Regions from separate parts of the Deinococcus actinosclerus genome, predicted to be linked through region 2. Evidence: riboswitches for the same ligand, from Rfam matches in the RefSeq annotation. Region 2 holds a riboswitch; the other holds the start of a gene.
The links. A riboswitch is a leader RNA that binds a small molecule or an ion and turns the genes downstream of it on or off. The one in region 2 is predicted to bind S-adenosylmethionine.
Positions count from the first base shown of each region.

Region 1: linked by a shared signal. The riboswitch ahead of AUC44_RS10240 (O-acetylhomoserine aminocarboxypropyltransferase/cysteine synthase family protein) and the one ahead of AUC44_RS02820 (hypothetical protein) in region 2 are both predicted to bind S-adenosylmethionine.

Region 1 covers NZ_CP013910.1:2,112,854-2,124,046, forward strand. Annotated here, with positions in the region: gene AUC44_RS10220 (AMP-binding protein) at 24-1,577, shown strand; gene AUC44_RS10225 (ribonuclease HII) at 1,588-2,226, shown strand; gene AUC44_RS10230 (MOSC domain-containing protein) at 2,250-2,801, shown strand; gene AUC44_RS10235 (homoserine O-acetyltransferase family protein) at 2,875-3,906, opposite strand; gene AUC44_RS10240 (O-acetylhomoserine aminocarboxypropyltransferase/cysteine synthase family protein) at 3,903-5,240, opposite strand; SAM riboswitch class I at 5,379-5,473, opposite strand; gene AUC44_RS10245 (zinc metalloprotease) at 5,698-7,761, shown strand; gene AUC44_RS10250 (3'-5' exonuclease) at 7,839-8,378, opposite strand; gene AUC44_RS10255 (hypothetical protein) at 8,472-9,380, opposite strand; gene AUC44_RS10260 (gluconokinase) at 9,418-9,927, opposite strand; gene uvsE (UV DNA damage repair endonuclease UvsE) at 9,924-10,826, opposite strand; gene AUC44_RS17365 (DUF2256 domain-containing protein) at 10,823-10,999, opposite strand.
Region 2 covers NZ_CP013910.1:585,026-596,218, forward strand. Annotated here, with positions in the region: gene AUC44_RS02800 (App1 family protein) at 1-91, shown strand, start outside; gene glgX (glycogen debranching protein GlgX) at 178-2,295, opposite strand; gene AUC44_RS02810 (TrbL/VirB6 family protein) at 2,548-3,366, opposite strand; gene AUC44_RS02815 (ABC transporter substrate-binding protein) at 3,450-4,424, opposite strand; SAM riboswitch class I at 4,675-4,851, shown strand; gene AUC44_RS02820 (hypothetical protein) at 5,008-5,211, shown strand; gene AUC44_RS02825 (LLM class flavin-dependent oxidoreductase) at 5,286-6,518, shown strand; gene AUC44_RS02830 (aliphatic sulfonate ABC transporter substrate-binding protein) at 6,634-7,617, shown strand; gene AUC44_RS02835 (ABC transporter permease subunit) at 7,734-8,456, shown strand; gene AUC44_RS02840 (ABC transporter ATP-binding protein) at 8,453-9,178, shown strand; gene AUC44_RS02845 (DinB family protein) at 9,327-9,821, opposite strand; gene proS (proline--tRNA ligase) at 9,894-11,193, opposite strand, start outside.

The DNA of each region.
Region 1 (11,193 bases), 1.5 Mb from region 2:
CCCACCCCGCCCAGAGGCCCCCCGTGAAGATCCCCCTCAGCCCACTGAGTGCCGTCCTGCGCGCCCTGACCGTCCACGCCCACCGCCCCGCCCTGCAGGCACCGGGCGAAGCGGCGCTGACCTACGCCGACCTCGCCGGGGCCACCGCCCGCCTCGTCACGCACCTGCGGGGGCTGGGCGTGCAGCCCGGCGCGCACGTCCTGCTGATCGGCCCGAACACCGCCGACGCCCTGCTGGCCTTCCACGCCGTCCCGCTGGCCGGGGCCGTGATCGTGCCCCTGAACCCCGCCTTTCCCGACGACGCCCTGCGCTTCCTGGCGCAGCACGCCCAGCCCACCGCCGCGCTCATCGACACCCGCGACCTCCCCCGCGTGCAGGACACCCTGAAGGCCCTGAACGTCCCCGTGGTCCCCACCGGACCCGGGGCGCCGCTGCTGGGGCGCCTGGGCGGCCTCTCCCCCGCCCCGCTGGCCCTGCCGGACACGCTGGACGAGGACCAGCCGATCAGCATCAACTACACCAGCGGCACCACCAGCGACCCCAAGGGCGTCATGCTCACGCACCGCGCCGCGTTCGTGAACCAGGCCAACCTCCTGTACCACCTGAACCTCCGGCCCCCCAGCCGCTACCTGCACGCCCTGCCCCTGACGCACGGCAACGGCTGGGGCAGCCCGTGGACCGTCAGCGCCGCCGGGGCGACCCACCTGCTGCCCGGCGACTCGCTGCGCGCGGACCTGCTCACGCGCGGCGTCACGCACCTGTGCGCTTCACCCGCGCTGCTCGCGCCGCTCTCGGATCCGGCCGCGCCCCTCACGCTGGGCAGCCCCACACGGGTGCTCGTGGCGGGCACCAGCCCCGGCCCGCGCCTGCTCGGCACGCTGACCGGGCAGGGCTTCGAGGTGCTGCACGGCTACGGCCTGATCGAGACGAGCGCCCTCCTCACCCTGACCGACCCGGCCGACCTGCCCCCCACCCCGCCCGGGCAGCTGCCCGCAGCCCTGAACCGCCAGGGACACCCCATGGCGTTCGCCGGGGAGGTGCGCGCCGTCACCGAGGACGGCCAGAGCGTCCCACACGACGGCTTCACGCCCGGCGAGATCGTCGTGCGCAGCAATCAGGTCATGCGCGGCTACCACCGCAACCGCGCCGCGACCCGCCGCGCCCTGGACGGCGGCTGGCTGCACACCGGCGACCTGGCCGTCATGCACCCCGACGGCCGCCTGGAGATCCTCGACCGCGCCGGGGACCTGCTGCACTTGGGCGGGCAGCCGGTCAGCAGCGCGCAGGTGGAGGCCGCGCTGTACCGCCACCCCAGCGTCCGCGAGGCGGTCGTGGTGGCCGCCCCCCACCCGGACGCCGGGCAGATCGCCGTGGCGTTCGTGACCCTGCACCCCGGCGCGCAGGTTCAGGGCCGCGAGTTGCAGCGCTTCTGTGAGCCGCTGCTGCCCACGCACGCCTGGCCGCGCCGCGTGCACGTCGTGACTGACCTGCCGAAAACCGCCAGTGGAAAGGTGCTGCGGCACGTGCTGCGCCGCCGCGCGGCGGGCCCGGAGGCGTCGGCGGCGCCGCTGCGCTAGGGTACGCGCGATGACCCGACCCTCCGTCACCCCCGACTGGTCCTTCGAGCGTGAGCACTGGCGGCGCGGCTTCTTCCGCGTGGCGGGCGTGGACGAGGCCGGGCGCGGCGCGTGGGCGGGGCCGGTGACGGTCGCGGCCGTGATCCTGCCGGGCGCGGCGGCGGAGTACCCGTTCCGGGACAGTAAGCAGCTCAGTGCCGCGCAGCGGGAAGCCTACGCGGCGCAGGTGCGCGAGGTGGCGGTGAGCTGGGCGGTGGAGCACGCCTGGCCGGACGAGATCGACCGCCTGAACATCCTGGGCGCCACCCACGCGGCTGCCGCCCGGGCGCTGGCGCGGCTGGACCCGCCCCCGCAGGCGCTGGTCACGGACTACCTGAAGCTCCGCACGGACCTGCCCCTGACAGCCCCGCCGAAGGCCGACGCGCTGAGTTACTCGGTGGCCGCCGCGAGCCTCCTGGCGAAGACGGAACGCGACCGGCTGATGCTGGAACTGGACGCGCAGCACCCCGGCTACGGTTTCGCGGGGCACAAGGGGTACGGCGCGCCCGCCCACCGCGCGGCCCTGCGTGACCTGGGCGTCAGTGAGGCGCACCGCCGGTCGTTCGCGCCGATCCGGGCGCTGCTGAACGAACCCGAGCGGCTGCTGTAGCGGGTGCGGGGTACGCTCGGCGCATGACGATCCATGAGGCCGAGGTCATCGCCGTCGCGCGGGACGGCACGCACCGCTTCAGCAAGGCGCCGCAGCCGGGGATCACGCTGCTGGCCGGGCTGGGCGTGCAGGGCGACGCGCACGCGGGCGACACGGTGCGGCACCGCTCGCGGGTCCGGGCGGACCCCACGCAGCCGAACCTGCGACAGGTGCACCTGATCCACGCCGAACTGTTTGGTCAGGTCGCGGCAGACGGCTTCCGGGTGCAACCGGCTGACCTGGGGGAGAACATCACGACGCGCGGCCTGGACCTGCTGGCCCTGCCGCGCGGCACGCGGCTGACCTTTCCGTCCGGCGCGGCGGTCGAGGTGACCGGCCTGCGCAACCCCTGCGCACAGATCGACGCGTTCCAGCCGGGCCTGATGCGCCGCCTGATCGGCACGGACGACGCGGGCGCCCCGGTGTTCCTCGCCGGGGTGATGGGCGTCGTGGTGGAGGGGGGCGAAGTGACACCCGGTGACACCATCCACGTGACTCTGCCGCCGGAACCGCATGAGTCCCTGCGGCGCGTGTAACCATGCCGGAAGCGCCCGTCTGAGCATGACTCCCGGACGCGGCGCGGCTTCCTGATGTGGATTGAGGTGGGGCTCAGGCGGTCAGGAACCCGCTGACCTGCTCTGGCAGGTCGCCCGCGTCCATCAGGAACGCGTCGTGCCCGTGGATGCTGTTCAGTTCGATATACCGCGCGTGCGGGAGGAGTGCCGCGCTGGCCTGCACCTCGGCGGCCGGATACAGCTGATCGCTGCTGATCCCGACGGCCAGGACGGGCGTGCGGATGGTCCGCAGTTCCGCGTCACTGGGCTGGAAGGCGTCCATCGCGCCCGTCAGGGCAACGTAGGTGCGTTCGCAGAAGCGCGCCTGAAGCTTCTCGCCCTGGTGGTGCAGGTAGGACGTGATGGCGGGAACGCCCGGGGCGCGCTGCCCAGTTTGCGTGGCGGCGAAACTCTCGGGGCTGCGGTAGGAGAGCATGGCGATCTGCCGCGCGACCTTCAGCCCCTCCCCGCCGGGCGCGGCGCGAATGGCGCTGCGGGCAGCCGTGTTCAGGCCGATGGCCCACGGGGAGTGGCGGGCCGGGGCACCGATGATCACGGCCTTCTCGACCAGGTCCGGGCATTCGAGCAGCCACGCATACGCGAGCATGCCGCCCATGCTGCCGCCTACGATCCGCACGCGCTTCACGCCCAGCTGCTCCAGCAGGGCGCGGCCCGCACGGGCCAGGTCGCGCAGGGTCAGCGGGGCGTCCTGGCCGCCCAGAGTGGGCAGGTCGGCGGGGCCGCTGCTGCCCGCGCAGCCGCCCAGGACATTGGCGCAGATCACGTAATCGCGCGCGGGGTCGAGGGGTTTGCCCGCTCCCAGGAAATCCGGCCACCACTCGTGCACGGCGCTCGTGCCGGTCAGGGCGTGCAGGACCAGGGTGGCGGTCTCCTGCGGCTGGCCGTAGGTGTGGTAGGCGAGACGGACGTCACTGACGGGCAGGCCGCAGTCGAGCAGCAACGGGGCGGTGCGGAACAGCCGCGCGACCCGCAGGCGAGGGCGTTCCCCGGCCTGACATCGTTCGGGCGTGTCATCCGGCGCCGTCAGCGGGAAGAGGGTGGACGCGGGGTGCGTCAGGGCGGTCACGCTTCCTCTCCGACGGTGTCGCCTGCCTCGACCAGCGCGGCGGCCAGCGCCTGCGCGAAGTCCTCGCGGATGTCGTCAATGTGCTCGATGCCCACCGACACGCGCACCAGTCCCGGCGTGACCCCGGCGGCGCGCTGCGCGGCCTCCTCCAGCTGGCTGTGCGTGGTGCTGGCCGGGTGGATCACCAGCGTGCGGGTGTCCCCCACGTTCGCCACGTGCTGCGCCAGCGCGACCGAACGGATGAACGCCTCGCCCGCCGCGCGCCCGCCGCGCAGCTCGAAGGTCAGCACGGCGCCCGCCCCGCGCGGCAGGTAATGCTGCGCGCGGTCGTAGTGCGGGTGGTTGCTCAGGCCGGGGTACGTGACGCGCGCCACGTCCGGATGCGCGGCCAGCCAGGAGGCCAGTGCGTGCGCGTTCTGCGCGTGCCGTTCGGCGCGCAGGCTCAGGGTTTCCAGGCCCTGCAGGAACTGCCACGCCTGCTGCGGGGCCAGCGTGGGGCCCAGGTCACGCAGGCCCTCGGTGCGGGCGCGGATGATGAACGCCACGTTCGGCAGGCCCAGCGGGTTGCCCGCCCCGAAGGTCTCCCAGAAGTTCAGGCCGTGGTAGCTGGGGCTGGGTTCGGTCATCAGCGGGTAGCGGCCGTTGCCCCAGTCGAAGGTGCCGCCGTCCACGATCACGCCGCCGATGCCGTTGCCGTGCCCGCCGATCCACTTGCTCGCGGAGTGCAGCACCACGTCCGCGCCGTGCCTGAGGGGCTGGCAGTAGTACCCGCCCGCACCGAAGGTGTTATCCACGATCACCGCGACGCCCTGCGCGTGCGCGGCGGCCGCGATCGCCTCGAAATCCGGGATGTTCAGCGCGGGGTTGCCGATGGTCTCCAGGTACACGGCGCGCGTGCGGTCGTCGATCAGCGCCGTGAATTCCTCGGGGCGCTCGTCGCGGCTGGTGAAGCGCACCTCGATCCCGAGGCGTTTCAGGGTCACGCGGAACTGGTTCACGGTCCCGCCGTACAGGTTCGGGCTGGACACGATGTTGTCCCCCGCCTGCGCGACGTTCGTGATCGCCAGGAACTGCGCGGCGTGCCCACTGGCGACCGCGAGCGCCCCGACGCCGCCCTCCAGCGCCGCCACGCGCTCCTCGAACACGGCGTTCGTGGGGTTCATGATCCGGCTGTAGATGTTCCCGAACTGCCGCAGCCCGAACAGGTCCGCCGCGTGCTCCGGGGACTGGAACACGTAGCTGTTCGTGGGGTAGATGGGCGTCTGCTGCGCGCCCGTGGTGGGGTCGGGCTTCTGCCCGGCGTGAACCTGCAAGGTCTCGAATTTGTGCGCCATGACTGCGCCTCCTGGGGTGGGGTGCGTCGGTGGGGCGCCAGATACGAAGGCAGCGCCCCTGCTCGTGGGATGCGAGAAGGGGCGCTGAGATATCACCGCGTGACCTTCCCTCTTGCTCCCCGGCGGCGGTCATCGTTGACCCGCCTGCGGGGCTGGCCTTGGCACCGTGACGTGATGAGGTCCGGTTGCCGCGCCGTCAACGAGCCAGGTCTCTCGGGCGCTCTGAAGTGGGTCGCTCCACGCGGGAGCTACCGAAGAGGGTAGCGCGCGCTGGCCGGCAGGGTCAAGGTGACCGGTCAGCTGCGCCGGGCTGCATACCTACACACCTGTTTGGGGGAACAGGAGTAGGATGAGCAGGTCATTCCATTCAGATGTGCTCTGCGTGACCCGCCGGGCATGACACGGACCCACCCTGATCCAGCGCGGATCTCTCACGCCCCCACCCATCAGGAGTCTCATGAACCACAAACTTGTTGCCACTGCCCTGCTGAGCGCCGCCCTCCTGGCCGGCTGCACCAGCCCCAACGCCACCACCACGCCCACCCCGGGCACTGAACCCGGTCAGAGCGCCTTCGGCGTCCTGCAGGCCCTGAAACCCGGGGTGCAGGACACCATCAATACGAAGCTGAAGGTGAACATCGTATTCGTCGGCTACCGCCAGACCCCTCCCGGTCAGCCCGCCACGGCCCGGCAGATCAACACCCAGGATTTCGATCAGCGCCTCCCTGGCAGCTACGACGCCGTGAACCGCATTCCCAGCGCGTACGGCCGCACTGAGAAGACCGGGACCAGCTTCGATTTCGATTACAACTATGTCTTTGCCGACCAGAGCTTCGAGGATGATTTCTTCAAGTTCGTGCAGTCTGCCGGCGCTGAAAAACCCCTGACCGTGCAGCAGAGCGTGTACAACTGCCAGAGCTCGGACCCGGACACCGGCCTGCCCGACTGCGACGCGCCCGCCGGGAACATCAACCGCGTCATCACCGGCAACTTCGAGATCGACGCCCTGAAGACCGAGAACTGGCTGGCGGACAACGGCGCGCGCGTCGGCGTGAAGAACGGCGAGTACACCATCTACTTCGTGAACTGGTATGACCGCCCCGACTTCAAGTTCCACAGCTACACCCGCGCCGACGCGGCCGACACCGACACCGGCACGAAATTCGGCGCGCGTGGCAGCCGCCGCCTGATCGCCTGGGGCGGCAGCGCCCGCGAGAACGCCCCCGCGCAGCGCGTATGGTTCTACGACCTCTCCGCCAACCCCGACCCCTGGACGAATGCCTACGACGTGACCAACGACGACGTGGACGGTGACGGCGCGGCCGACTACCGCATGCCTCCCGTCTGGGAGTACGGCACCCGCAAGGCCAGCATCGGCTACGGCCGCAAGGTCAGCCCCGATCTGGCCCTGGTGGCGCGCTACACCGCCATCAACCTGCTGTTCACGCCCAGTCCCATCTACCGCGCGGCGCTGACGCCCCCCGACATGCCCGAGAAGATCAACCTGGACGTGCACGTCGAGCAGGGCGAGGGCGCCACCGACCCCACCCGGCTGCTGAACAGCGCGCTGCTGCAGGACCGCGTGAAGGTGCTCCAGCCGTTCACGACCTTCAGCTCCACGCGCAAGACCACCGCGCTCGACGGTGACCTGGCCGACGTGTACAAGTGCTTCTTCCCGGTCGTGGCCGACGACATCTGCTCGCCGGACTACGCGGACTTCAGCGGCGAGAAACTCTTCCAGTTCGGCGTGAAGGAACTGCGCGAGGAGTACAAGGCCACGCCCGCAGGCACGTACCAGCTGCCCATCTACTCGTTCAACGACAACCAGGACAGCCAGGGCGGCCTGCTGGGCGTCGCCTACGACGACGGCGAGACCGGTACCCAGAGCTTCGTGTACTCCTTCCTCACGCCCGGCCTGGTCGCCGCCGGATACGGCTTCACCGACACCACGGTGCACGAGACGGGTCACCACCTCAGCCTGAGCCACCCGCACGACGGGTACGACAGCGAGCAGGACCTCTCCTACGGGCCCAGCGGGCAGTTCTACTTCGTGAACACCGGCGACCAGAGTGCTTCAATCATGTCCTACAACGACCTGTCGCGCACCTTCGGGCAGTTCAACCTGGACAGCCAGTACCGCTACCTGACGGCCGCCTACCTGAACAACACCAACGCCATCCTGGAACTCGTGCGCCGCGCCAACAAGGCGGGAACGGTCAGCAGCGCCGCGCAGGGCGCCGACAGCAAGTTCGTGCAGGCCAAGACGAAGTACGACGCCCTGGATTACCTGGGGGCAGCGCAGCTCGCGCACGAGGGCTACCGCAGCGTCCTGAACGCCGCGAAGAGTGCGGGCGTGCCCGTCACTGCGTACAAGTGGTACGAGAACCTCAACGGCCTTGAAGGCCTGAGCGTCGGCAAGGGCGCGAAGATGCGCTTCAGCCCCACCTTCAAGGCCCAGACGGGCGTGGTCGTCTTCCCCGAGGAGACCGCGCAGCAGCGCAAACTCCGCCTGATGAAATAAGGCCTCCGCGCCGCAGGAACCCGGTCGCGCTGGCCGGGTTCTTCCCTTGCCAGTTCAGCCGCCGACCTCGCCCGGACTCAGGTCTGCTTGAGCAGGTCCATCAGGCGCAGGTACGCCTGCGCGGTGACCTGCACGTCCCCGAAGGAGCGGTGACGCCCACCGGGCGCGAAGTTCAGGCCCAGGCGCTCCGCGAGGACGGTCAGGTTGTGGGCGCGCTCCCTCGGAAAGGCACGGCGCGAGAGCTGCACCGTGCAGTATTCCGCCTGCGGGTTCCAGTGCAGGCCGGCGCGGGCGGCGTTGGCGCGCATGAATCCGGCGTCGAAGCCGACGTTATGCGCCACGACCGGCCAGCCGTTCACGAACTCCAGGAACTCGGGCAGAACCTCGCCGATGGTGGGCGAGGCGCGCACCATGTCGTTGCTGATGCCATGCACCTGCTCGGCGCGCCAGGGGATCAGGAGGGGCCGGCCCTCGGCGGTGGTGGGGCGCACCAGGGTCTCGTAGCGCTGCGTCTCGTCCACCTGACCGTCCACGATGCGCACCGCGCCGATCTCGACGATGCCGTCGCGTTCCGGCGAGAGGCCCGTGGTTTCCAGGTCGAACACGACAACATTCACGCCCCGCAGGGTAGCGCGTGCGGGGCGTGAACGGGAGGCAGGTCGGCGCGCTGGGCAGGTCGGCGCGCTGGGCAGGTCGGCGCGCTGGGCAGGTCAGCGCACGAGCAGGGGTTCGTACGCCGTCTTGACCGCGCCGTTCGCGAAGGTCAGCCGCGCGATGGTGTTGAGGCTGGTCACCGTGCGGCCCGGCACCTTCTTCACGGCGAGGCTGACATTCAGGTCGATCACGCGGCCCTGCTGGGTCAGGCGCGGGTCGAGCGGGCCGGGCGCGCGGCCCGGCAGCCACAGTTCCTTCGCCGGCAGGAGTGTCTTGACGTACTGGCCGTTCTGGACGTACTCGATCTCGTACTGGAGTTCGGCCTTCACGACCGGGCTCTGCTCGCCCTTGGTGGTAACGCGCAGGGTGCAGCGCGCCGCCTCGCCCATGGTCAGGTAGCTGTTCGTGCCGCCCGCGCCCACGCAGGTGGTGAAGGTCCAGGTGTTCAGCTTGGTGGGGCCGCTGCTGATCGTGACCGGGGCAGGGGCGGTGCGGGTCAGGTAGGCGCGGTCGGCCCTGACCGTGAAATCGGTGGTGCTGTCCCAGAGTTCGCAGCCTACGTCCGAGGCGCGTTCGTCAGGAGCTCTGACCAGGGTGCGGGTGCTCATGGCGGCGTAACAGGGTTCGACCGGGCCGGTATACGGCACGTAGCCCAGGGCGAGTTTCTGCATCTGCTGGAAGGCCTGCCGGTCGGCGGTGGCGTTCAGCCCGTCATTGCGGACCCACAGTTGGACGCTGACGACGCGGCTGCCGGGCTCACCGGATTCGCGCGTGACGGTCAGTCCCTGGTAGCGGGTGAACGGATACTGCCAGTCGCGGCCCCACACGAACGGTTCGCCGCAGCTGTACTGCTGGCAGAAGGCCGACTGCTGAATCTGGGTGGTGGTGACGCTGCTCCCGATGATGCCGGCGGCGCTGGCGGGGGCGAGCAGCAGGGCGGGGAGGAAGCTCAGGAGTCGCGGCATGTCCGCAGCGTAAGTGGCGGGGTCGGGCGGCGCTGCCTCAGGTGACCTTGAGTGCAGTGAGGGCCTGTGCTAGCAGCGCCGTGGGGGTCGTGGCGGGGGTGACGGGCAGGGTGAGGACGTCGTGCTCGCCCTGCTGAGGGGCCTCCAGGGTGGCGAGCTGTGAGGGGAGCAGGTCCGCCCCGGCGTAGTGGCCGGGCCGCTGGCGCAGGCGCGCAGCCAGCAGGGGTTCGGGGACGTCCAGGTACAGGAACCGGGTCCCGGGCGCGCGAAGCGCGTCGCGGTAGGTGCGCTTCAGGGCCGAGCAGGCCAGCACCACGCGCCCCTGGGCGTCCAGTTCGGCGCGCAGCCGGGCCAGCCAGGGGGCGCGGTCGGCGTCGGTCAGGCCGTGCCCGGCGTGCATGCGTTCACGGGCCTGGGAGGTGTGGTAGTCGTCGCCGTCCAGGAAGGGGGCGTGCAGCGCGGCGCCCAGGGCGCGGCCCAGGGTGCTCTTGCCGCTGCCGGAGACCCCCATGACGACCACGCGCAGGGGACTGTGGGAGGGCGTCACGCGGTCAGGGCAGGGGCGCAGGCCCCCAGGGCGACCAGGGCTTCTTCCTTGCCCTTGGCCTCCACCTCGATCCAGGGCACGTCGTGGTACGCGCTGGGCAGCTGATCGATCAGCCAGCTGTGGCGGCGGTCCTGCGGGCCGTCCAGGCCGTTGCTGAGGTGCACGACCTGCCACTCCGGCGGGCTCCAGGTGCGGCGGGCGGCCAGGACCCACTCGCGCACGCTGGGGTCCTCCTGATCGGGCAGGCGGTCGTGGACGACATGGTGGTGCGCGTCGAAGATCAGCGGGGTGCCGGTGGCCTCGCAGACGGGCAGCAGGTCGCGGGGGCTGTAGGCGCGCTCGTCGTTTTCCAGGCCCAGGCGCAGGCGGACCGCGTCGGGCAGGTCGGGAATGATCGCCTGGAGTTCCTGGGCGCGGCCGCCCTTGCCGCCGTGCAGGAGCAGGAGGTTCCAGGTGCTGCGCTCCAGGTTCAGGGCGTCCATGACCTGCGCGTGGGTGGTGATGGCCCGCAGGCTGCTCGCGCGGACCTCGGGGCGGTCGCTGTTCAGCACGATGAACTGCTCGGGGTGCATCAGCACGCGGATACCGTGGTCCTGGAAGGCGTGCCCGGCGTCCCGAAGCTGCGGGGCGAGATGGGCGAGGACCTGCGCGCCGGTGTCGTCCCCGTCCAGGTCCAGCATGGGAAAGAGGCTGGAACTCAGGCGGTACAGGCGGATGGCGCGCGCGGCGCAGTAGTCGGCGGCGCGGCGCACGCGGGCGACGTTGTCGGCGTACAGGTCGAGCAGCGTGCCGTACCGCTGCGCCGGGGGCAGGGCGCGGTAGCGGGTGAGGGTGATGGTGCGGAAGCGGATCTCGGGCCCGGTGGTCAGGCACACGAGGCCGTAGGCGGGGCCGGTCATTCGGTCCTGCGTTTCGCGGCCGAGCGGCAGCGGTCGGAGCAGTACTTGACGGTGTCCCAGTCGCGTTCCCATTTCTTGCGCCACGTGAACGGGAGGCCGCAGTGGGCGCAGGTCTTGCTGGGGCGCTGGCTGGGCGGGCGTCCGCCGCCGAAGGTGCGTTCCGGGCGAGGCATATCCCCCAGCATGGGCCGATCTGGCGTGCCCTTCCGTAGCGGGGGGTGAAGTTCCCTTCACGGCAGGTCAGGCGGGCCATTCGTTCGCCTGGAAAACTTATACCGATCTTCGGGCAGAGGACCGCGAACCAGCGGAGGTGAGCCCGGTCCATACCGGAACCGGGCTGCGCGGCGTGTGGGGCGACGCCAGTCCG
Region 2 (11,193 bases):
CGCCGCGAGTCACGCCATGGCGATGGGCCTGATCACGCCCGGCGAGTACCGCAGCGTCCTGACCAGCGTGGCGCGCAGCTACGAGACGTGAAGTCGGGAATGGGAAGTCGGCAGTAGGAACGGCAGGAACAGAGGAGAGGCGGCGCACACATTGGGGCCGCCTCTCTCTGATCTGCGTTACTGGCGGGGGCAGCGGTACAGCTTCACGCTGCGGGCCGCGAGGTTGGTCTCCTCGCCGGCCGTCACGGTGCCGCTGGCGTGGTCGTCGGCGGTGTCGAGCTCCAGCTCCCACGTCTCGCAGCCGGCCAGATCCGGCAGGCGGAAGGGGAGATCCACATGCGAGGCGTTCAGCAGCAGCAGCAGGTGATCATCCAGCAGCGGCTCGCCGCGCTCGTCCACGTCGTCCAGGCCGTTGCCGTCCAGGAAGATGCCCATGCTCTGGGTCTGGGGGTTGTTCCAGTCCTCGTCGCTCATCTCGGCGCCGTCGAAGCGCAGCCACACGATGTCGCGCACGTCCTCACCGCGGATGGTGCGGCCGCTGAAGAACTTGCGGCGGTGCAGGGACGGGTGGGACTTGCGCAGCGCGATGACCTTCTTCGTGAACGCCAGCAGCTCCTCGTCCAGGCTCGCCCAGTCGTACCAGCTGATCTCGTTGTCCTGACAGTAGGCGTTGTTGTTGCCCCCCTGGGTGCGGCCGATCTCGTCGCCGCCCAGCAGCATCGGCGTGCCCTGCCCGAGCAGCAGGGTCGCCAGGAAGTTGCGCTGCTGCTGACGCCTCAGGGCGTTGATGGCGGGGTCGTCCGTCTCGCCCTCTGCGCCGCAGTTCCAGGTGATGTTGTGGTTGTGGCCGTCGTTGTTGCCCTCGCCGTTGGCGTCGTTGTGCTTGCCCTCGTAGGTGACGGTGTCGCGCAGCGTGAAGCCGTCGTGGGCAGTCACGAAGTTGATGCTCGCGTAGGGTTTACGGCCGTCGTTCTGGTACAGGTCGCTGCTGCCGGTCAGGCGGTAGCCGATCTCGGAGGCCAGTCCGCCGTCACCCTTCCAGAAGGCGCGCATGTCGTCGCGGTAGATGCCGTTCCACTCGGCCCAGTTCACGGGGAAGTTCCCGACCTGATAGCCGCCCTCGCCGACATCCCAGGGTTCGGCGATCAGCTTGACCTGCCCGATGATGGGGTCCTGGTGGATGATCGTGAAGAAGCCCGAGAGCTGATCCACCTCGTGCAGCCCGCGCGCGAGCGTGGAGGCGAGGTCGAAGCGGAAGCCGTCGACGTGCATGTCCGTCACCCAGTAGCGCAGGCTGTCCATGATGAGCTGCAGGGTCTGCGGGTGGCGGACGTTCAGGCTGTTGCCGGTGCCGGTGTAGTCGAAGTAGAAGCGGGGGTCCTCGGCGACCAGGCGGTAGTACGTGGGGTTGTCGATGCCCTTGAAGGACATGGTGGGGCCCATGTGGTTGCCTTCGGCGGTGTGGTTGTACACCACGTCCAGGATGACCTCAATGCCGCTGGCGTGCAGGGCCTTGACCATCTGCTTGAACTCGTCCACGGCCCCGGCGGGGTTGCCCTTGCGCGCCTCGGCGCTGTAGCGCACGTCCGGCGCGAAGAACGACAGGGTGCTGTAGCCCCAGTAGTTCGTGAGGCCCTTGTCGAGCAGGAAGGGATCGTCCACGTGCTGGTGCACGGGCATCAGTTCGATGCTGGTGATGCCCAGTTCGCGCAGGTAGAAGAGGATGGGTTCGGTGGCGATCCCGGCGTACGTGCCGCGCAGCTCGTCGGGCACGTCCGGGTGGGTCATGGTGAGGCCCTTGACGTGCGCCTCGTAGATCACGGACTGGTGGAAGGGCACGTCGGGCTTGCGGCTGTCGCCCCAGTCGAAGCGGGGGTCCACGACGATGCCCAGGGGCGCACCGCGCTGCTCCTCTTCCTGCATGACGGTGTCTTCGCCGCCGGGCACGTAGCCGAACACGCCCCGGTCGAACTGCTCGGTGCCGTCGAGCGCCTTGGCGTAGGGATCGAGCAGCACCACGTTCGGGTTGAAGCGCAGCCCGCGTTCAGGGGCGTACTCGCCGTGCACGCGGTAGCCGTAGCGCTGCCCCGGTTTCACGCCGGGCAGGTAGCCGTGCCACACGAAAGCGGTCTGTTCACGCAGCGGCACGCGGGTTTCCTGGCCCTGCTCGTCGAAGAGGCACAGTTCGATGCCGGTGGCGTTCTCGGAGTACAGGGCGAAGTTGGTGCCTTTGCCGTCCCAGGTGGCTCCCAGGGGGTAGGAACGGCCGGGTCGGAGGATGGGGGGGGTGGTCATCAGGCTGCGCTCTCCTTTCGTGGCGGGGCAGGCGCGTCAGTGCGCCGCCCGGAACGTGGAAACGGTACCAGACCGCCCCGCGCACACCACAGCCACGGGCACAAACCCAAGCGAAGCCCAAGAGGGCTCTCATGGGGCTCACGGGGCCTGGGCAGCCGCCTGGACGCTTATGCCGACCTGAAAAAGCCCCCGGACAGTCGCCGGAGGCTCCCAGATGAGGCTCTTCTGAGTGGGCCGTCAAGCCTGCCGGGCTCAGAACTCCAGGCGGCCGCGCGGTCCGCTCAGGCGGTAGAGCTTCTCCGGCGTCCACAGCTCGTAGGTGTACATCGGGTACTGGCGCTTGAAGCGTCCCACCCGGTCCCAGACCTCGCGTGACTCGAACGGCACGACCAGGATCAGGCGGATCACGCTGTCCTCGTAGTCGTAGATGTAGAAGTCGAAGTGGAAGGTCTGCTCGCCGCCCCGGTCCGTGAACAGCGGGAACGAGAACGGCCGGTAGCGCCACGCCTTGTTCTTCTCCGTCAGGATCTTCGCCGCCACGCGCTTGAGGTTGCTGTCGGGGAAGGTCATCTTCTCGCCGTCCCGGTCGGTGAAGACCGTGTCCGGGGCGGGCGCGTCGAGCTGCACGCGCTTGAGTTCCGGCAGGGCCTTCTTCACCTTGGGCGGCGCGGCGCGGCGCGGCCCGCTCCCGGGGCGGCTGCCCGCGCGGCTCTCCGTGCGGCCCTCGCTGCGGCCTTCCCCGCGTGCCGGGGCGGCCTCGCCGGGCTTGCGGCGGGCGGGGTTGGTGCCGCCGCGCGCGCCACTGTTCACGGCGCCGCTCCTGCCCCCGCCGGACTTCACGCCGCCGCTCTGCGCGCCGCCCATCTTTGCGGCGCTGCGGCGCGGGCCGCCGGTGCCGCTCAGCTCGGTCCGCACGGGCCGGCTCTCACCGCCGCGCGAGTCACGGCCCGCGCCGCTTCCCTCGCTGCGTTCGCGCGCCGGGCGGGTGGTCTCGCGGGTCGCGCCGCCCCGACCCTGCGCGGTGTTTCGTTTGGGGGCACGGCCCCGTGAACCTTTCTTTGGCCCCGTCATAGCGTCCCAGTGTAGTGCACCCGCCGCAGAAAGGGCGAACGCCGCCCCCTGCCCTGATCGGGGGGCGGCGCGCCGGGTGCCGGTTACTTCGCGAGGCTGCGGATCAGGTCGAGGTTCACGAAGCGGTTCAGGTCCGGCACGTCGCGCGCGAAGCCCGCCTCCTTGTTCAGCTGCGCGTACTCCGCCAGGGTCTTGAGGTTGATGTCCCAGGTGACGCGCGTGCGGGCCAGGGCCTTGAACAGCTCGCTGGTGTTGGGGCGCTTGCCGGTGAAGGCGTAGATCTGCTCGGCGATGGATTTCTGCGCGCCCGCGTTGCTGCCCTTGATGTAGGTGATCGCGGCGAGGTGCCCCCTGAGCAGGCCCTTGACGGCCTCGGGGTTCGCGGCGGCGTACTTCGTGTTCACGGTCAGCACCGTGGTGGTGTAGTTGCCGCCCTCCCAGATGCCCTTCTCGTTCACGATCAGTTTCGCGCCCTGCGTCTCCATCACGGCGCCCCAGGGTTCCTGCACGAGCGCGGCGTCCACCTGCTTCGCCGCGAAGGCGGCGGGCATGTTCGCCGGGTCGATGGGCACGATGCTGACGGTGCCGCCCTCGTCGGTGGCTTTCAGGCCGTTCTCGTGCAGCAGGTGGCGCAGGCTGATGTCCTGCGTGCTGCCGCGCGTGGGCACCGCGACCTTCTTGCCGCTGAGGTTCTTCACGGTGCGCACGCCGCTGTCCCCGCGCGCCACGAGTACCGCCCCGGCGTTCGCGGCGCCCGCGTACACCTGGATGGGCACGCCGCGCATGAAGGCGTTCATGGCCGGGCCCGGGCCGACGTAGGCGGCGTCGATGGCGCCGGCGGCGAAGGCCTCGTTGATCTGGCTGCCGTTGGCGAATTCCTTGACGACCAGTTTCACGCCGTCCGGCAGGCTCTTCTGGATCAGGCCGCGCTGCACGCCGACCAGTCCGGCGGCGTGGGTGACGTTCGGGAACACGCCCAGGCGCAGTTCTTTCGCCTGTTGCGCGCCGGCGCTGGCGATGAGGGTCAGGGTCAGGAGGGGAAGCAGGGCACGCGTCATCCCGCTCAGGATAGCAGACCAGTTGACTGAACTTGTAAACTAGTCTGCTATCCCGGCGGGGCCTGCCCGAGGCGGGCGACGGCCTGCGGCGCGGCCCAGACGGGCTGCCCTGCCGGTCGGGGTGGGCATGCGTGAAGCCCTGGAGGCAGGGCTGGGCTCCAGGGCGGAGGAGAGAGGCCCGAAGCCACCCGGCATAGATAGTTGACATGATTTGTAATCTGATTTAAGGTGCCCTCACCCCACACCAGGGTCACTATCCAGAGCGGCTGAGGGAACAGGCCCGAGGACGCCGCAGCAACCAGGAGCCACATGAACCAGGTCAACCCACAGCCAGCCGACCGCCGCCCCCAGGGCCGCCCCCGCTGTTGTTGACCTGACCTCACCCTCCACGGTGCTTCACGCCTGCCCGAACCGGGACCGATAGCGGCGAGCGCACAGGCGCTCCCCTGAAAGGACAACCCATGACGCGATGTCGTCCCAGCTGAGGCGGCCGCCCACCCGGCGGCCCGGCCATCCCTCCGCTCCAAGCGGCGCGGCGCCACTCCGCGCCGCACCACTCTGCCCTCTGCCAGGAGCCCCCGCCATGACGGAAACCCTGCACGTCCGCTGGAAACCCGGCACGCTCGACACCCTGCTCGTCACCTCACCGCACGGCACGCTCGAATGGAACGTCCTGATCTTCGAGCGGGTGTACGGCCGCGCCCCACTGGCCGCGCTGTACCTCAGCGGGCGCACCCAGGTGACCCGCACCGCCCACCCGGCCCTGAGCGCCGCCACCGCCGCCTGACCTGAACCGTCGCGCCCCGCCGCCACTGACCCGCCCGCCGGGTCAGGCCGTCCTCCCTACCCCCAGGAGCCACCATGACGCACGCCGACCTGCCCGCCCACACCCTTCAGAGCCCCTCGCTGTACTGGTTCATTCCCTCCGGCGGGGACGGCCGCCAGCTCGGCCAGCCCAGCCGCCCGGCGCACTTCAGTTACCTCTCGCAGGTCGCGCAGGCCGCCGACGTGCTGGGCTTCGACGGCGCGCTGCTCCCCACCGGCGGCACCAACGAGGACACCCTGGTCGTCGCCAGCGCCCTGTCGAGCCTCACCCGGCAGCTGCGCTTCCTGGTGGCGCTGCGCCCAGGGCTGCTGTCGCCCGTGCTGGCCGCGCGCCTGACCGCCTCGCTCGACCGGATCAGCGGCGGCCGCGTGAACCTGAATATCGTGTCCGGCAGCGGCAATTTCGACTTCGAGGGCCTGAATCTCACGCAGGCGCAGCGCTACGCCCTGACCGGCGAGTGGCTCGGCGCGTTCCGCGCGCTGCTGCGCGGCGAGACCGTCAGTCAGCAGGGGGAGCATGTCCAGCTCGACCGTGCCCGCGCCCTGCTGCCCAGCGTGCAGCGCCCCTACCCGCCCATCTACTTCGGAGGCAGCAGCCAGCCCGCGCTGGAGGTCGCTGGGGAACACGTGGACGTGTACCTCAGCTGGGGCGAGCGGCCCGAGCAGCTGCGGGAGAAGTTCGAGCAGGTGCGCGCCGAGGCTGCCCGGCATGGCCGCCAGGTGCGCTTCGGGCTGCGCGCCCACGTCATCGTGCGCCCCACCGAGGACGAAGCCTGGGCGGCGGCCGAGCGCCTGATCGAGGGCGTCAGCGACGAGCAGATCGCGCAGGCCCACCAGGCCTTCCTCCAGAGCGCCTCCGAGGGGCAGCGCCGCCAGAGTGAACTGAACGGCGGCACCCGCGAATCCCTGCGCGTCGGCAAGAACCTCTGGGCGGGCGTGGGCCTCGTGCGCGGCGGGGCCGGCACCGCCTTCGTCGGTAGCCCCGAGAACGTCGCCGCCGCGCTGCGCGAGTACCAGGCGCTGGGCGTCGAGACGTTCATCCTCAGCGGCTACCCCCACCTGGAAGAGGCGTACCGCGTGGCCGAACTGCTGTTCCCCGCGCTGGGCCGCACCAGCCCGGTCTTCACGCCGCGCGACGGGCAGCCCCTGACGCACACCAGCACCCCCAGCGCCCACGGGCCCAGCACGCACGCCCCGGCCCTGCGCGCCGGTGAACCCGTCCTGACCGACGCCGCGCCCGCTGAACTGGGCCGCTTCCGCAGCATCTGAGCGCCGCCCAGCCCACCCAGACCGATCCACCCAGACCCAGCCCACCCGGACCCATCCACGGGAGGGGGCCCTCATCCCCGCCCCCTCCATTCCCAAATCCCATCAGGAGACTCCCATGACCACCCGACTGCGTTCCGCTGCCCTGACCCTCACCGCCCTCGCCCTCGGCGCGCTGTCCACCGCGCGGGCCGTCACCTTCACCATCGGCTACCAGAAAGGCGGCATCCCGAACATCCTCAAGGCGCGCGGGACCCTCGACAGGTACGCCGCGCAGGGCATCGATTTCCGCTGGGTGCTGTTCACCGCCGGGCCGCCCCTGCTGGAAGCCGCCAACGCCGGCGCCGTGGACTTCGGCAGTGTCGGCAACGCCCCGGGCGTGTTCGCCCTGGCGGGCGGCGCCGACCTGAAGTACGTGGGCGTGACCGTCAACCAGAGCGACACCACCGAGGCCGTCATCGTCCCGAAGAATTCCGGGATCCAGAAGGTCAGCGACCTGAAAGGCAAACGCATCGGCGTGGCCCGCGGCAGCAGCGCGCACGCCTTCCTGTACAGCGTGCTGCGCAGCGCGGGACTGACCTTCAATGACGTGACGGTCGTGCCACTGCTGCCACCCGACGCGCGCCCCGCCTTCGAGAACGGCAGCATCGACGCCTGGGCCATCTGGGACCCGTTCCTCACCACTGCCCTGCAGAGCAGCGGCGGCCGCGTCCTGCGCGACCATGCGGGCCTCGGACGCGGGGACAACTACCACCTCGTGCCGGGCAGCGTCCTGAAGAACGCCGAGAAGAAGCGCGCCCTGCAGGTCCTGCTGGCCGAACTGGAAAGTGCCGCCAACTGGGCAAACGTGAACCGCCAGACCGTCATCAACCAGTTCAGCGACGAACTCGGCATTCCGAAAAGTGTCCTGGCGGTGACCGTGCCCAAGAGCGTGCCCTTCAACATCCGGCCCTTCCGTGCCTCGGACCTGAAACCGCTCCAGGCTCTCTCGGTCGCGTTCCGCGAGGCGGGCGTCCTGCCGCGCGACGTGCCCCTCGGCCCGCAGACCTACGTGACCCTCCCGGCATTCCGCGCCGCGCTGCCCGCCCTGGGGCTCAAGTGACGGTCGGCACGGGGGCCGAGGGGCGGCGGACGCGGGCCCTCCCGACGGCTCAGACTGCGCCCGCTGCCAGCCGTCAACCTGGGCGTGGGTGGCAGGGCGAGTGGGTGCGCTGGCTGGTGCCGCTCCTGATCGTGCTGGGCTGGCAGCTGGCCGCCAGCACCGGTCTGCTCAACCCGCGTGTCCTCCCGGCGCCCAGCGCCGTCGTGGGGGCTGCCTGGGAGCTGACGCGCAGCGGCGACCTGGGCCGCCACTTCCTGATCAGCCTCCAGCGCGCCGGGCTGGGCATCCTGATCGGCGGGGGGCTGGGCTTCACGTTCGGTGTCCTGACCGGCACCGTCCGCGCCGCGAACCTGCTCCTCGACACGACCTTCCAGATGATCCGCACCATTCCGAACCTCGCGCTGATCCCGCTGGTGATCCTGTGGTTCGGGATCGGCGAGAGCGGCAAGGTGTTCCTGATCGCCCTGGCCACCTTCTTCCCGGTGTACCTGAACACCCTGCACGGCGTGACCGGCATCGACCCGCGCCTGACCGAGATGGCCCGCGTGTACGGCCTCTCGCCGCTCGACACCTTCCGCCGCGTCACGCTGCCCGGCGCGCTCCCCGGCGTGCTGGTGGGCGTGCGTTACGCGCTGGGTATCTCCTGGCTGGCGCTGGTCGTCAGCGAGTCCTTCGGCGCGAGCAGCGGCATCGGCTTCCTGGCTATGGACGCCCGCGAGTTCTTCCGCACCGACGTGATCGTCCTCGCCATCCTGATCTACGCCCTGATCGGCAAGGCGGCCGACGTCCTGGTCCGCGCCCTGGAACGCCGCCTGCTGCCCTGGCAGGTGAGCGCGTGACCGCCGCCCCCACCCTGACGGGTGACCTGACGTCCGCCGGCGTGCCCATCGACCTGCGGGACCTGAGTGCCGCGTACGGCGAGCACGTCATCCTGCGCGACCTGACCCTGAGCGTCACCCCCGGCGAACGCGTCGCGCTGGTCGGCGCGAGCGGCGGCGGCAAGACCACCCTGCTGCGCGCCCTGGCCGGCCTGATCCCCACGCAGGGCACCCTGCGCATCGGCACCGGCTCCCCGGTCCGCACCCGGGTCATGTTCCAAGAAGACCGCCTGCTGCCCTGGCTGGGCGCGCTGGACAACGTCGCCCTGGGCCTGGCGCGCCCCGAACGCCACCGCGCTGCCCGCGCCCTGCGGGACGTGGGGCTCGCCGGGCGGGAACGCGCCTACCCGCATGAACTGAGCGGCGGGCAGCGCCAGCGGGTCGCCCTGGCCCGTGCCCTGGCCCACAGACCGGACCTGCTGCTCCTTGACGAACCCTTCGGCGCGCTCGACGCCCTGACCCGCGCCGACATGCACGACCTGCTCGACACGCTGCTGACCGACACGGGCGCCACCACCCTCCTCGTCACGCACGACCTGGACGAGGCGCTGAAACTCACGGACCGCGTGCTGCTGCTGCGCGCCGGGCAGGTCGCGCTGGACCTCCCGGTGCCGCTGGCCCGGCCCCGCCGCCGCCTGGACACCGAGCCGCTGCGCGCCCACCTGGAAACGCAGCTGCACTGATCCACCCCGGCACGCCGGGTTCAGGCGCCCTCCGGAACGCGCTGAGGCGACCTTCACACAACAGCGCCGCAGCCTGTGGTTCAGGGCGAGCGGCGCTGCCATTGGGTCAGGCCCTGGACCTCAGCTCAGGTCGGCAGGGGAAGCGGCTTCAGGCGCGCAGCAGGCGGCCCAGCAGGGCCAGCTGCCCCACGTGGTACGCGGTGTGATCGGCTACCAGCAGGAATTCCCGCAGCCACGTCTGCCCGCCCGCGTTCACGCCGTTCGGGACCACCGCCAGCAGGTCGGTTGCCGGGTCGTCCAGCAGGGTCAGCAGGTCGCGCAGGTCCTCCCGGTACGCGGCCACCTGCGCCGCCCAGTCCCGCGCCGCGCCCGCCGGGTCGTGCGGCCAGTACCCCTGAGGCCAACGGACCTCCGCATAATCGTCATCCTGGATGAAGTTCAGGATGTCGCGCTGCGTGAACCGCAGGTGCCACAGCACCTCCGACGCCGAGTACGGCAGACCGGGAAGGCGCTCGCCCGCACGGGCGGTCGGGAAGTCGTCCAGCACCTCGTCCAGCGTGATGTGCGCCTGGGCCTGGGTCAGCAGCGCGCGCACGTGGGCGCGCAGAGCCGCGTCCGCTTCGGGGGTCAGTCCGGTCGTCATGCCCCACCGTACGCCCCACCGGATGAAAAAACCTCCCGCTGCGGGGAGGTTCACTTCCGGTGATCCAGTTGGTCAGTACTGACGGCCGAAGATCACGCGCTTGCCGTACGCGCTGGGTTTACCGCACTTCACGCACTGGCCCTCGCCCGGTTCGTTGAAGAACTCCGCGTCGTCCAGCGGCACGTTGCGGGTGGTGGCCTTGGTGGCCTCCTTGATGCTCTTCTCGCAGTCGGCGTCCCCGCAGTGGTACGCGCGCACCCAGTTGCCCTCCTCGATCTTCGCGGCGAAGGTCTCGAAGTCGTCCACGGGGATGGTGTGCTCCAGCATGAAGCTCGTGGCGCGGCTGAGCAGCCAGTCGTGAATGCCGTCCAGGCGGGCCGTCATGCCGCCCACCGCCTCGGCGCGGGGCAGGGTTTCCTTCTCGTCGCCGTTGCGGCTCTTCACGACGACTACGCCGCTCTCCAGGTCGCGGGGGCCCAGTTCGATGCGGACGGGCACGCCCTTGAGTTCCCAGTCGTTGTACTTGAAGCCGTTCGTGACCCCATCACGTTTATCGACCTTCACGCGGACGCCCTGGGCGCGCAGTTCGGCCGCCAGCTTCTCGCCTTCTTCCACCATCTGGTCGAAGTTGTCCTTGCGACCCACCGGAATCACGACCACCTGAATGGGCGCGATGCGGGGCGGCATGATCAGCCCGAAATCGTCCCCGTGCGTCATGATGATCGCCCCGATGATGCGGCTGGAGATCGCCCAGGAGGTGGTGTGCGCGAACTCCTCGCGCTGCTCGCGCGTCTGGAACTTCACGTCGAAGGCTTTACTGAAGTTCTGGCCCAGGTAGTGTGACGTTCCGCTCTGGAGGGCCTTCCCGTCGCGCATCATGCCCTCGATGGAGTACGTGGCGACCGCCCCGGCGAAGCGCTCGCTGGCGGTCTTCTCGCCGCGCACCACGGGCAGCGCCAGCACGTCCCGGCAGAACTCGTGGTAGATGTCCAGCATCTGCCGCACCTCGCCGCGCGCCTCGCTTTCGTCGGCGTGCGCGGTGTGGCCCTCGTGCCAGAAGAACTCACTCGTGCGCAGGAACGCCTTCGTGCGCAGCTCCGCGCGGAACACGCTGCCCCACTGGTAGTGCAGGAACGGCAGGTCACGGTAGGAGTTCAGCCAGCCGCTCCACATGTGCCCGATGATCGTCTCGGACGTGGGCCGCATCACGTACGGCTCGGCGAGTTCCTCGGTGCCGATCTTGTTCACCGTGAACAGCTCCGGCGCGAAGCCCTCCACGTGATCCGCTTCCTTCGTGATGAAGCCCATGGGAATCAAGGTGGGGAAGATCAGCGATTCGTGCCCGGTCGCCTTGAACCTGTCGTCCAGCCAG